DNA from 3 places in the Pseudoalteromonas sp. c7(2019) genome. Region 2 is predicted to be linked to each of the others. Evidence: predicted binding sites of a transcription regulator. Region 2 holds the regulator's gene; each other region holds the start of a gene.
What was found. Region 2 encodes FliA, which starts transcription of late flagellar genes. Its sites were predicted from a motif close to CTAAAGNTNNNNNNNNNNNNGCCGATA; they were not measured.
Positions count from the first base shown of each region.

Region 1 (4,418 bases), on a different contig from region 2:
TACTAATAAATGAACCGTTATTTCTAATCGCGCTATAAAGTGACGAATTTTAACCAAGTTTATTTATTTTTTGTTATTGAAGTAAATAAAATATTTTAACTTTCAATTCAAATAAAACAGACGGCTCAATCTATAGCTTATTATAATAAAGTGGATTAGGAGTTAGGTGCGACTGTATGCCTAAGAGTTTAAAATTGATGGTAATATGGATTATATAAACGGATGCTATATTTAGAGTTTAAGTCGTGTTTGAATATCAACTAAAAAAGAGTACTAGACGCAAAACAGTCGCAATAAAAGTGCATAGTCAAAAGGTAACTGTGTATGCGCCACATTTTGTCGCAAAAAAACACATTGATACTTGGTTATTTGACAAACAAGAGTGGGTTGCAGAACAATTAAAAAAACAATTGTCAATTGATGACACTAAACAGTACCCTTTTGAATCTAAAAAAATAAGTGTTTTTTCAGAAACTATTTATTTGAAACTAGACTCAGGCCAAGATTCCAAAGTAACCCCGTATGATGACCACTTACTTATTACAATATCTCCTCGAGTTAAAAACACTAATCAAAAGTATCGACAGCTATTAGAGACTTATTTAAAAGAGCAGCTTATTGCTTACATAGAAATGCGTTTAGCGTATTTCTGTACTCAAATGGGTGAAGAGTTGCCAAATGATTTAAAAATAGGTGTTTATAAACGAAAGTGGGGGAGTTGTAATAGCAAGCGAGAACTCACTTTTAATTTACATCTTATAGGTGCTCCTTACCACGCTATAGATTATGTGATTGTTCATGAGCTTGCCCATTTAAAGTATTTAAATCATAGCAAAGCTTTTTGGCAGCGAGTAGAGGCGTTTTTCCCCGATTACAAAACATCATCTAATTGGTTAAAACAAAATGGTATGAGTTTACAGTGGGTGTTTTGATGTTACTGAATATAGGAATATAGGAATATAGGAATATAGGAATATAGGAATATAGGAATATAGGAATATAGGAATATAGGAATATAGGAATATAGGAATATAGGAATATAGGAATATAGGAATATAGGAATATAGGAATATAGGAATATAGGAATATAGGAATATAGGAATATAGGAATATAGGAATATAGGAATATAGGAATATAGGAATATAGGAATATAGGAATATAGGAATAGTAGAGAAGTGGTGGAGGGAGCTGGATTCGAACCAGCGAAGGCTGAGCCGTCAGATTTACAGTCTGATCCCTTTGGCCGCTCGGGAACCCCTCCACACTAATTTTATTGCATTTGGCCCCACTTAACTTAGCGGTAAGAAAAGTGGTGGAGGGAGCTGGATTCGAACCAGCGAAGGCTGAGCCGTCAGATTTACAGTCTGATCCCTTTGGCCGCTCGGGAACCCCTCCACACTAATTTTATTGCATTTGGCCCCACTTAACTTAGCGGTAAGAAAAGTGGTGGAGGGAGCTGGATTCGAACCAGCGAAGGCTGAGCCGTCAGATTTACAGTCTGATCCCTTTGGCCGCTCGGGAACCCCTCCACACTAATTTTATTGCATTTGGCCCCACTTAACTTAGCGGTAAGAAAAGTGGTGGAGGGAGCTGGATTCGAACCAGCGAAGGCTGAGCCGTCAGATTTACAGTCTGATCCCTTTGGCCGCTCGGGAACCCCTCCAATGCAACGGCGCTGATAATAGCAAATTGCGTATTTAAGTAAAGAAAAAAGCTAAAGAAAATTGAAATAAAGCCGATAAATATCTATCAGTTACCACAATCGGCTAAAGACTATGCAAATAGATGATTTGTTAATCACAGAGAGTCAGTTAAACAGTAGACTCAATAATAGTGTGCATGAAAATCGCCGTGGCGAATTTGCACTATTATTAGCGATGCTGTCACATGACGCACTCGACTTTAGTCAATTTCATTTACCAAAAACTGAAATAGATAATTTAGTTATAGAAGAAGAGGCGTTAAGAAAGCAATTTGGCGCAGGTCCAAAGCAACTTTTAGCTCCTGATGAATATAATATGTTGGTTGGACAATTTAATGCATCATTAATATCTCAAGAAGGAGCGCGCTGTGGTATGACAAGTATTAAGTTAAGACAATGCTTAAGCCCTGAACCACTTGCGATTAGAAATGATGATAAGCATATTCCACTTAATATAATAGATAACTGTGAGCTTGCCGTCAGAAGAAGAATTAAAAGCGAACAAACCCAACTAGCCAATCCCCCTATAGATGCAGCTGCTTTTTACGACAGCCTTAATAATGATGCAATACATCAACCACTTCAGCTCATTGCGGTGTGATATATGATTGTAATAATCACCAGTTAATATATGCTTTATAACGGGTCTGCTTTATATATTTGCTAATAATTGATTTAATGAAAAAAAAGCATCCAAAAATTAAATGCAATTGCTATAATGGCGTCAAATGGTATGACATGAAATGCCATTATCATTAAACCAAGGTAATTAGGAACGTAATGAAGAAAACATTCACGCTAAATCACGAGAAAATCAAATACCCTCGTATGGTTGATGCTGCAAAGCACGAAGTGAAAAAATATTTGAAAAGAGAGCGTAATAAAACGCTACCTGAAGATGCTGACTATTGGGCATTTGACTGTAAGTTTGGTAACACAGCTGAAGATGCGCAAGTTGTGCACGTTGCTGAATTAAGTAACCAAATTGGCGAAATTGAAAAGCAAGGTTTGACCTCTTTCTATGTAGAGATTTTAGCTCGACCTGCTCAACGTCAACAGTTAGATTTAGATGATGACGAATAACACTTAATTTAATTAAGTGTTCGAAGTTTTAAAATGAGCCCAAGTGGCTCATTTTTTGTTTTTATGCATTAAAGATTCACCATAAATCATTTTTATTAGTAACTAATAAGTAGAATTTTAATTTATTAACATTTGCATAACAAAATATAGTGATATAGGGTGTGTTTAATTAAAAAAACAAAACAGTTGTACCATGCCTATAAATTACTCTGACCACCAATTGAAATTAAGCTTAAAGAGCTCTAAGGTACTTGTCGTTGACGATCAGCTATTAAGCTTAATTGTATTAAAAAAAATATTATCAGAGCATTTTAGTGTAACAACAACGAGCTGTGGTGAGGATGCGATTGAAATTTGTAAACATAATCCGCCAGATATAATACTACTCGATATTAATATGGAAGGAATGAGTGGTATTGAAACATGTCTAAAATTAAAAAATATATCTGAAACACAAGATATCCCCGTTATTTTTGTAACCTCATCTGAAAATCAAGAAGAAGAGTGCTGGGAAGCCGGAGCTGTAGATTTTATAAAGAAACCAACTAACTCGGAAACTTTATATAGAAGAGTGCGCGCCCATATTACGATGAAACTTCAACATGACTTACTCAATCAAAAAGTATTTCTAGATGATTTAACAAAGGTATTCAATCGTCGTTATTTTGATGCGCATTTTTCTAAAATGGAACGAAGCGCCTTACGAGAAAAAGTCGACTACGCACTATTACTCATCGATATAGACTACTTTAAGCAATACAACGATCTTTATGGTCATGTGCAAGGCGATACGGTTTTAAACCTTGTTGCACAAACTATTACTAATAGTTTGCAAAGGCCAACCGATTTTGTTGCGCGTTACGGCGGCGAAGAGTTTGTAGTTGTTCTACCGCATACAAGCACTGAAGGTGCAATTTGTGTTGCTGATAAAATTAAACAAAATGTGGTCGATTTAGGAATATTACACAGATATTCAGAATATGACTTTGTGACTATTAGTATTGGCGGTGCAACCCTACAACCGTACGTAAATAACAAAAACACCTTGCAGATCGCAGATGAAAAAATGTATGAGTCCAAAATGCAAGGTCGTAACCAAGTGTGTTTTTAAGTTTAGCTAGCTAATAAATCACTTTGCCACTTAAAAACACCTTGTAGGTGATAAATATTAAATAAGATTATTTATTACACGCTATGACATTTTTTGTACTTTTTATTGCTACCACATGGGCAGTCATCATTTCTGCCCACTTTAATATCTTCAACAGGATATATAGTGCCATCTAAATAACACCATTGAGTATTTTCTTTAATAAACTGCGATTTTTCGTGAAGCTCACAAAATAAGTTTTGATAAAAATATTGGGCTTTAAATTCTACAGTGCCGGTATCTCCATCATGGCTTGACCCAATTACATCAAGATTTATAAATCGACAGCTGTTAGCAAAATCATTGATTTCTTTAACCGGATTTTCAGCTTGTTTTTCTTTTGCGTAGGTTTGATAAACATATTCTGCATTTTTAATAACATAAGCACTGAATCGTGAGCGCATAAGTTGTTCAGGAGAATCAGCTTGCTTAACAGATAAGTGAAGCGGCTCACAGCAATCGGCATAATTGTGCCCACTGCT
Region 1 covers NZ_WTKS01000005.1:162,871-167,288, reverse strand. Annotated here, with positions in the region: gene GQR38_RS07790 (SprT family zinc-dependent metalloprotease) at 294-932, shown strand; tRNA gene GQR38_RS07785 (tRNA-Tyr) at 1,178-1,262, opposite strand; tRNA gene GQR38_RS07780 (tRNA-Tyr) at 1,312-1,396, opposite strand; tRNA gene GQR38_RS07775 (tRNA-Tyr) at 1,446-1,530, opposite strand; tRNA gene GQR38_RS07770 (tRNA-Tyr) at 1,580-1,664, opposite strand; gene GQR38_RS07765 (VC2046/SO_2500 family protein) at 1,777-2,304, shown strand; gene GQR38_RS07760 (DUF6172 family protein) at 2,484-2,786, shown strand; gene GQR38_RS07755 (diguanylate cyclase) at 2,980-3,897, shown strand; gene GQR38_RS07750 (YchJ family protein) at 3,972-4,418, opposite strand, start outside.
Region 1: the regulator FliA is predicted to act here: its motif matches at 1,716-1,742, upstream of GQR38_RS07765 (VC2046/SO_2500 family protein).

Region 2 (4,418 bases):
TGTCATAGCTAAAAAGCCTGCACCACCTTTTACAGTGTGAAAGCCTCTAAATATGGCATTTAGTAACTCGGTATCTTCTGGATTATTTTCCAGTTCAACTAACTGTTCAGATAAAAGCTCTAGGATTTCTCCTGCCTCTACAAGAAAGTCTTGTAAAATATCTTCATCGACTTCAAACATGCAGTTACTCTCCTCTTAGAAGCCCAAACTTGATAAAAGATCATCGACTTCATCTTGATCAGATACAACATCATTACGCGATTCTTTATCAATAATAGGGCCTTCAGGACCTGCTAAAGTTTGTGTGGCAACTGGTTCTTTTATTTTTTGTTGTTCTACTTTATTCGCTGTGTTGTCACTGTCATCTTGTTCAGCAAACGCTGTTAAAAGATGAAGTAAGCTTTCTTCTACTTCTCTAACAAGTTCTATAACACGGCGAATAACTTGACCTGTTAAGTCTTGATAGTCTTGAGCCATTAGTACATTTGTCATTAAGCTTTGAAGCTCATCCGTTTTATGATGAGAGTTATTCATAAACTTATCGATACTATGGCAAAGTTGTTTAAACTCACCAAGCTCAATCTCCCGGCTCATTAAACGATCCCATGTCGGTTTGATATGAGATATTTCATCTGCAAGTTGCTGAGCTATAGGTAAACTAGCCTCAACAGCATCCATTGTTTTATTAGCCGCATTTTCTGTCATTTCTATAACATAATTAAGCCGCTTTTTAGCATCTGGAATCGCATCTGTCGTTATGTTAGTTAAGCGAGTATCAAGCTCAAAGCTTTTAAGTGCTTCGTGCAGTTGACGAGTCAACTTCCCAACTTCAGCAAATAATTTAGACTGCTCTTGCGAAGCTGTCTCTAAAATCAACTGATTAGCTTTATCTTGCTCATCGTTTTCTAAATAAATGACGAGTTGACGAGCTTGTTCTAACGTTATTTGAGGCGCAGCTGGTGCTGACATAAGCCTCTCCCCCATCATTAGCCTAAGCGTTCAAATACTTTTTCTAATTTAGTTTTTAATGTTCCAGCCGTAAATGGCTTAACAATATAACCATTAACGCCAGCTTGCGCTGCAGCTATTATTTGTTCTTTTTTAGCTTCTGCCGTTACCATCAATACAGGGATATGTTTTAACTTATCATCTGCACGAATTGCTCTTAAAAGGTCAATACCTTGCATTCCCGGCATATTCCAATCTGTAACCACAAAATCAAACACTTGATTTTGTAACATAGGCAAAGCTGTAGACCCGTCATCAGCTTCTTGAACGTTAGTGAAACCTAAGTCACGTAATAGGTTTTTTATAATTCGTCTCATCGTTGAAAAATCATCAACTACAAGAATTTTCATGTTTTTATCCAAAACATCCCCCAGTGAGGTATTAACCTTAGTTTACTTACTACTAGTTTATCCAGTCATTGATTTTAGCTTTAAGCTTAATCATCGCCTGACCATGTATCTGACTTACACGCGATTCGCTTACATCGAGTATATGTCCTATTTCTTTTAAATTCATTTCATCGTTATAGTATAAAGAAAGTACCATTGCATCACGCTCTGGTAATGACTTTATTGCATTTAGCAAAGACTCATTAAACCGATCATTTTTAACATTATTAAAAGGTTTGTCTAGCGCTAAATCTTGGCCTACGGGAGTAATAACATCCTCATCTACACCAAGGTCTTCTATGCCTAATACTTTACTAGTATTAACATCATTTAAAATATGATGGTACTCATTGAGTGAAATTTCAAGTTTTTCAGCAACTTCTGTATCTGTTGGTTCGCGATTCAGACTGCTTTCGAGCCCAGTAATTGCCTCTGCAACTTGTCGGCTTTTACGGTGTACTGAACGAGGAGCCCAATCACCACGGCGCATTTCATCAAGCATAGCCCCGCGAATACGAATACCGGCGAAGGTTTCAAAGCTTGCGCCTTTTGTTGCATCAAAGTTTTTTGAAGCTTCTATTAAACCTATCATTCCTGATTGAATTAAATCATCAAGCTGAACGCTAGGTGGTAATCGAGCAATTAGATGACATGCCACTTTTTTAACAAGTGATGCATGTTTCTCAACAATCACATTTAAGTTTTGTGTTGATTGATATCCCATAGCTCTATTCACCAATGTTGTCATAATTAGCCGTTTACTAGTTTCTCAATGAAAAACTCTAAATGCCCAGATGGTTGATTTGGTATTGGCCATTTAACTGCTTTTGTCGCCAGCGCTTTAAACGCGAGAGCGGCTGGCGAACTTGGAAAGAGCTCAACAATCACCTTTTGGCGACGTGTTGCTTTGCGCATATTTTCGTCATAAGGAACCGTTGCTACTAGCTCCATTGAAACATCTAAAAAGCGATCGGTAACTTTAGATAGTTTTGCAAACAATTCAGTGCCTTCACGCATGCTGCGGACCATATTGGCAACAATTTTGAACTTATAAACACCGTGCTCGCGGCTTAATACTTTAATAAGTGCGTAAGCATCGGTTATTGATGTTGGTTCATCGCACACTACAACCATTACATCTTGTGCTGCTCGTGAGAAGCTTAGCACCATGTCTGAAATACCAGCGGCTGTATCTACAATTAAAATATCAAATTCGGTATTCAATTCGCTAAATGCACGAATTAGCCCGGCATGCTCAGATGGCGATAATTCAACCATACTTTGCGAGCCCGATGTAGCGGGTACAATTTTAATACCAGCAGGCCCTTCAACTAAAATCTCGTCAAGCTCACATTCACCTGACAAAACGTGTGATAAATTGCGCTCTACACGTAAACCAAGCATCACATCACAGTTTGCTAAACCTAAGTCAGCATCCAGCACTAATACTCTATTACCTTGTTGCCCTAGTGCAATAGCGGTATTTAGAGAAACATTTGTTTTCCCTACCCCACCTTTACCACCGGTTACAGCGATAACTTTTACGCCGTTGTTATTGTTTTGACTCATTTTGCGCAGGCCGCTTGCTTGATCTAATACTGTGTTAATCATACATCCCTACTGTACTTGGCGCCACTGCTTGGTGCCTTGAATGTTGTGCTTTTGTTCTTTTTAAATATAACTGCTCAGCCTTTTTCACTAGTTTTTCAGCATTTGCAACACGAATATCTTCTGGCACTCGTTGACCGTTAGTAAGATACCCTATTGGAAGGCGATTTTGAATCGCAATACTAATTATCTCACCCAAACTTAATGATTCATCTAACTTAGTGAAAATACAACCACTTAACTGTACTTTTTTAAAGTGGCGTACTGTTTCTTGTAATACATTAATTTGTGCCGTCGCGCTTAGTACTAAGTAACTGCGAATATCCACACGTTGGTTACGCATTAACGTGTTTAACTGCTCAGTTAAACGTAAATCTCGCTGACTCATACCTGCTGTATCAATTAATACTAGACGTTTATTTCGTAAATGATATAAAACTTCAGCTAATTCATTAGCATCTTTAACTTGCTTTACACCACAACCAATAATACGGCCGTAAGTAGCAAGCTGTTCATATGCACCAATTCTGTATGTATCAGTGGTTATTAAGGCCACTTTATCAGCGCCATATTTTTGTGCGCCTAAAGCTGCAAGCTTAGCAACTGTTGTTGTTTTACCAACACCTGTTGGACCCACTAACGCATATACACCACCTTGGCGAAGTATTTCATTATTGGTTGTTTGCATTTGATCTTCGACCATCGTTAACAATGCTTTCCAACCTTGCTTACGAGATACATCATCAGGTACAAAACATGCCATTTGTTGCGCGACTTCTTTATCAATACCCATACCGACTAAGCGGTCAACCATGCAAGCGCGTGTTGGATCGCGACGCGCCATATCTTGCTGCATTAAGCCCGATACTTGATGCTCAAGCAATTGACGAATTGCGTTCATTTCTTCACGCATTGTTGTCATTTCTTCGCTTTCATTATTGGGTGTTTGTTGGCGAGCAGTTACTGGACTATCTAAATCATCAAAGTCGCTGTCTAAATCATCAAAACCTAAGCTATCCGCTTGAGTTTGTGGACGAACTGGCGCTGCATTTTCAGGAGCAAACATATTTTTAGTACGCTGTTCCATAACTGGTTCTTGATAGTTATCGGTAGTATCAATACCTGATTGTGAAAACATTGATGCAAGTTCAGGGGAGCGAGGACGCGGTGATTGGCGCTCTAATAAAGCCTGTAGGCTGTCAGCCACTTTTGCTTGCGGCTCTGGTTTGGCACGCTGAGGCTCTGGTTTTACAAAATTATGCATACTTTGCTGTGGTGCTTGAGCACGCGGCTCTGCAGTACGTTGTGGTTGCGCTGCTACTTTAGGGGCTGCTTTGTCATAATCAACTGCCGCTACAATTTCTACACCGTTAGCCAGCTTCTTATTTGACATAATAACCGCATCAACACCTA
Region 2 covers NZ_WTKS01000016.1:73,030-77,447, forward strand. Annotated here, with positions in the region: gene GQR38_RS16490 (chemotaxis protein CheA) at 1-180, opposite strand, end outside; gene GQR38_RS16495 (protein phosphatase CheZ) at 196-969, opposite strand; gene cheY (chemotaxis response regulator CheY) at 987-1,370, opposite strand; gene GQR38_RS16505 (RNA polymerase sigma factor FliA) at 1,411-2,121, opposite strand; gene GQR38_RS16510 (MinD/ParA family protein) at 2,148-3,008, opposite strand; gene flhF (flagellar biosynthesis protein FlhF) at 3,001-4,418, opposite strand, start outside.

Region 3 (4,418 bases), on a different contig from region 2:
TCGCTACACCTGAATCAAGTAATTTTACATTCCCTTCAAAATACTGACTAATAGGCTCTGCTAATATTGGAAAGTGCGTACATCCTAATACAAGTACATCTATAGTTTTATCTATATGTAGGTCATCAAGCACTTGATGCAACTTGTTTGTATCCAAAGACTCTGTAAAAAAGTATTGCTCAGCTAAAGTTACTAACTCCACACTGCTATATAGATTAACGGTTACATTACGTGCATGGTCAGTAATTAATGTTTTAGTGTATGAACTGGCGACCGTTGCCGGTGTGGCTAATAAGCCAATATGATTTGAACGTGTTAACTCTGCCGCAGGCTTTATTGCTGGCACAACACCCACTATAGGAATATCTGTCATTTGGCGAACAGCGCTAAGTGCAGATGTAGAAGCGGTATTACACGCTATTACAATTAAATCAACGTTAAGCGTATTAGCTTTGATGAAATGAATAAGTGAGCATAATCGGTTAATGATTGTTTTTTGGGATTGAGCACCATAAGGTAGTAATGCATTATCCATAAAATAACTGTACTGAGCATTGGGGATACTTTGCTTTATATGCTCAAGTACAGTAGTTCCACCAATACCTGAATCAAAGACCATTATATGCGCTGACAAACTACCGTTCCCACTTTACTTTAAGAACGGCAGTTTGCCATGAGGTATTTATAAAAGAAAGTAGTTTAACTTTGCGTGGTTTCTAAATCAGCAAGCTCGTCGGCTGCCGAATTTAACTGATTAAGGTTTTCGAACATAGACTTTGTGTAATCTACTAACTTATCTATTTGCTCCTGATCTTGATTTAACCATTGGAGAATGCCAGCTAGCTGATTTTGTAATCCAAGCTCACCCGCTTTTTCAAAAGCATTTTTAAGGTCGTCATTAAAAGGAGCTAAACCCTCCGCTACTTGTTTTTCTGGTGCTGGTCTATATTCTTCATAGCTTTTAACTGTTGCTATTGTTTTTGTTTGGCGTAAATCCATAGAAAAAGCCACCAGCTGATCGCTGTCTAAACTCAGCTCTTGCGCTTGTTCAAATGCTTCATCTAAATCACCACCAAAAAAGGTTTTACTTAAATCTTGTAAGTCTTCCATCATTACATTAATAGCTTCTTGCTCTTGCTCATTTAAGTCACCATTAACCGACATCGAAAATGATACCTGTCGAGATTGCGATGATGAGCTTGCAAACGACTCGCCATTATTGTTTTGCTGATAGCCACTTGCCGACTGAGATTCAAATGCATCTGCAAAGCTAATACTTACCTCGTCACCTTCTGCGGTGGTAAATTTATACTCTGCATTACTCGTCATACTGACATATTGAGCCTGGCTTATATTTACGCTGGCTGGTTGTGGGTTAAATAACGACTCTTCAAACTTATCCAGCCCATTGTAAATTCCCTCTTTGGACTTATTAATCCCCTCTTCCATGTCATCATTAAATACGCCTGTACCTTTGAGTTCATCAACAGCGTCGTCAATCCCTATTTGGACTCCTTTGCGCGCGTCGCCTAACATATCTTTGAGCTTTTCGTCATCAGCGCCGTTAGCTTTTGCTTTATTAACAGCACTACTTACAAAATCGAGTACGTTTTTTACTATTTCATCAAAATCAAATAGTGGTTTATCTGCTTTTTTTTCTGCGATAGGCAATCCAAGCTGCTCAGCCATTTTATCGCCAAGCACCTTTGCGGCCAACTCTCGGCCTCGTTGTTGATAGCTATCTTGAGGAGACGTAATTGTAGGTTGCTGTATATCAGCTTTATTATTGAATTTATTGATGTTGTTGTTTGGCGTAAAGCCATAATTACCTATTTTCATGATTCGTCTCCTAAGCGTGCGTAGTTTATTATCGGCTATAACAATAAAAACTAAAGTACAATGTTCAATAAAACAGCATAAATGCTAGCCAAAACTAGACAAATACGCAGCGCTCCCTACAATAGCGCCGATAAACAGATCTTAGATAAGGTAGTAGCGTTAATGGCAGTTATTAAAATAGATACCACACAGTACCAAACGCAGTTAAGTGAAAAAGAGCAGCGTATTAGTGCACAATTCCAACGTTTTGGTGTGGAGCAACTAGAAGTATTTAGCTCAGAGCCAACTAACTACCGCCAACGTGCTGAATTTAGAGTATGGCACGACGGTGACGATCTGTTTCACATTATGTTTGATCAACAAACAAAAGAAAAAATCCGTGTTGATACATTTGATCCAGCAGCGCCTCTAGTTGGTGAAATAATGCAGGTGATGATTGAGCATCTTAAGCCTTGTGAAATATTACGTCGTAAGTTATTTCAAATCGATTACCTATCCACGCTAAGCGGTGAAATTTTAGTAAGCTTGCTTTATCACAAACCACTTGATGATGAATGGTTAAGTGAAATTAAAGCGCTTAAAGAAAAACTAAGCAGTAAATACAAAATTGACTTTATCGGTCGTGCTCGCAAACAAAAAGAAGTGCTGGGTGATGACTTTGTAACTGAGCGTTTAACAGTTAATGGTCAAGAGCTTATTTATCAACAAGTAGAAAATAGCTTTACTCAGCCTAATGCAAAAGTAAATATTAATATGCTGGAGTGGGCGCAAGATTTATGTAAACCACTTAAAAATGATTTATTAGAACTGTATTGCGGTAACGGTAACTTTTCAATTGCGTTAGCGGGCTGTTTTAATAAAGTATTAGCAACAGAAATATCAAAATCATCTGTTCATTCTGCTCAATACAATATTGCTAAAAACAACGTAGAGAACCTAGATATTATTCGTATGTCGAGTGAAGAGTTTACTCAAGCAATGAATGGCGAGCGTACTTTCTCTCGTTTAGACGGTATTGACCTTAAAAGCTATGACTGCCAAACCATATTAGTTGATCCACCGCGCGCGGGCATGGATGAATTAACGTGTGACTTAGTGGCTAACTACGAAAGCATAATTTATATATCGTGTAATCCTGAAACCCTTGAGCGTGACCTTGATCACCTAACACGTACGCACAACGTTAAGCGCTTTGCTATATTTGATCAGTTCCCATATACACATCACATTGAGTCGGGTGTTTTCTTGCAGCGCAAATAAATACGCTCAGTAAACGTTACCCATAAAAAAAGCTCCTTGTAGGAGCTTTTTTAGTTTTAGCTAAACTTACTTGTTAGCTAAGTAATTAATCAGTTTGCTAATATCTTCTGGTTCAGTAATACCCGACTCACGACCTAGGTTTAATTTATACTTACCATTTACAATAAATGTAGGTACGCCACGTAGTGCGCCTTTTTCTTTAAAGTAGTCTTGATCGCGTTTCATTTTAGAGCTCAGCGTTCGTACCGAGAAGCTTTTAAACAGCTTATCAAACTTATCGCCATCAACGCCCTGCGCTACAAATATATCTTTTACATCTGCAAGCTCATTAAAACTAGCGCGCTTTGTATGAATATGATTAAAGATTGCAGAGACAATTTTATCTTTTTGCGGAAGCACTTCTGCAGTAGCGAGTGCTTGGCTCATCATCTGTTGGTTTTCTGGGTCGCGTACACCTACAAAATCAACATGGCTCTTTTTAAATTTAACGTTTTTATCAAGCTTAGGCTTAAACTCACCAATTAGTGCTTCCATGTTATTACATGCAGGGCAGTAAAATGAGAAAAACTCTTTAATTTCTGGCTTTTTAGTTGCGCGCTCAGAAACAACGTCGTAATGCACGCCTTCTTCATACGTTGCTGCAAAGCTTGTTGCCGCCATAGGAAGTAGTACTGCAAGCAAACCTGCTTTAACTAATTTAATCATTATTATGCTCCGAAATTTATAGTGCTAATAAAAACGCTACTAACTCATCAAGTTCTTTTTGATTTTTGATGGTGTTGAGGTTTATTTTATATTTATCGTTAACAATAAAAGTAGGTACACCTGTAAGTGCGCCTAATTTTGAATATTTATTTTGTTTGTTTTGCATTGCTTGCTCAGCCGAAATAACAGGCATGCTTGCAATTTCTTGATCAAACGTTGCGCTATCAATACCGTTTACTTCAAGTAATTTTTTAACGTCTTTCATTTCAGTTAAAGGAGCACGCTGAACATGAATACTTTTAAAAATTTGATCGCTAATACTCTGCGCCTGACCATGCTGCTTAGCAATTAAGTAGGCAAAGCTTAAATTACTTTGTGCTTGTGGCGACACGCCACCTAAAAAGTTCACGTGGTTTTTAATAAACTCCGCGCCTTCTGGCAAGCCTTGTTCAATTGCTTTTGCTACTGGTTCAAACTTAAAACAATGTGGACAGTAAAATGAGAAAAATTCGGTTACTTGTGGTGATGTACTTTTGTCTACATCAATAACAGTGTATTGATTATCAACTTCAAACTGTGCAGCAAGTGCTGCAAATGGTAAACATAAAAGTAAT
Region 3 covers NZ_WTKS01000027.1:1,174-5,591, forward strand. Annotated here, with positions in the region: gene murI (glutamate racemase) at 1-634, opposite strand, end outside; gene GQR38_RS19365 (DUF5610 domain-containing protein) at 700-1,839, opposite strand; gene trmA (tRNA (uridine(54)-C5)-methyltransferase TrmA) at 2,002-3,099, shown strand; gene GQR38_RS19375 (thiol:disulfide interchange protein DsbA/DsbL) at 3,166-3,804, opposite strand; gene GQR38_RS19380 (thiol:disulfide interchange protein DsbA/DsbL) at 3,821-4,418, opposite strand, start outside.
Region 3: the regulator FliA is predicted to act here: its motif matches at 1,869-1,895, upstream of GQR38_RS19365 (DUF5610 domain-containing protein).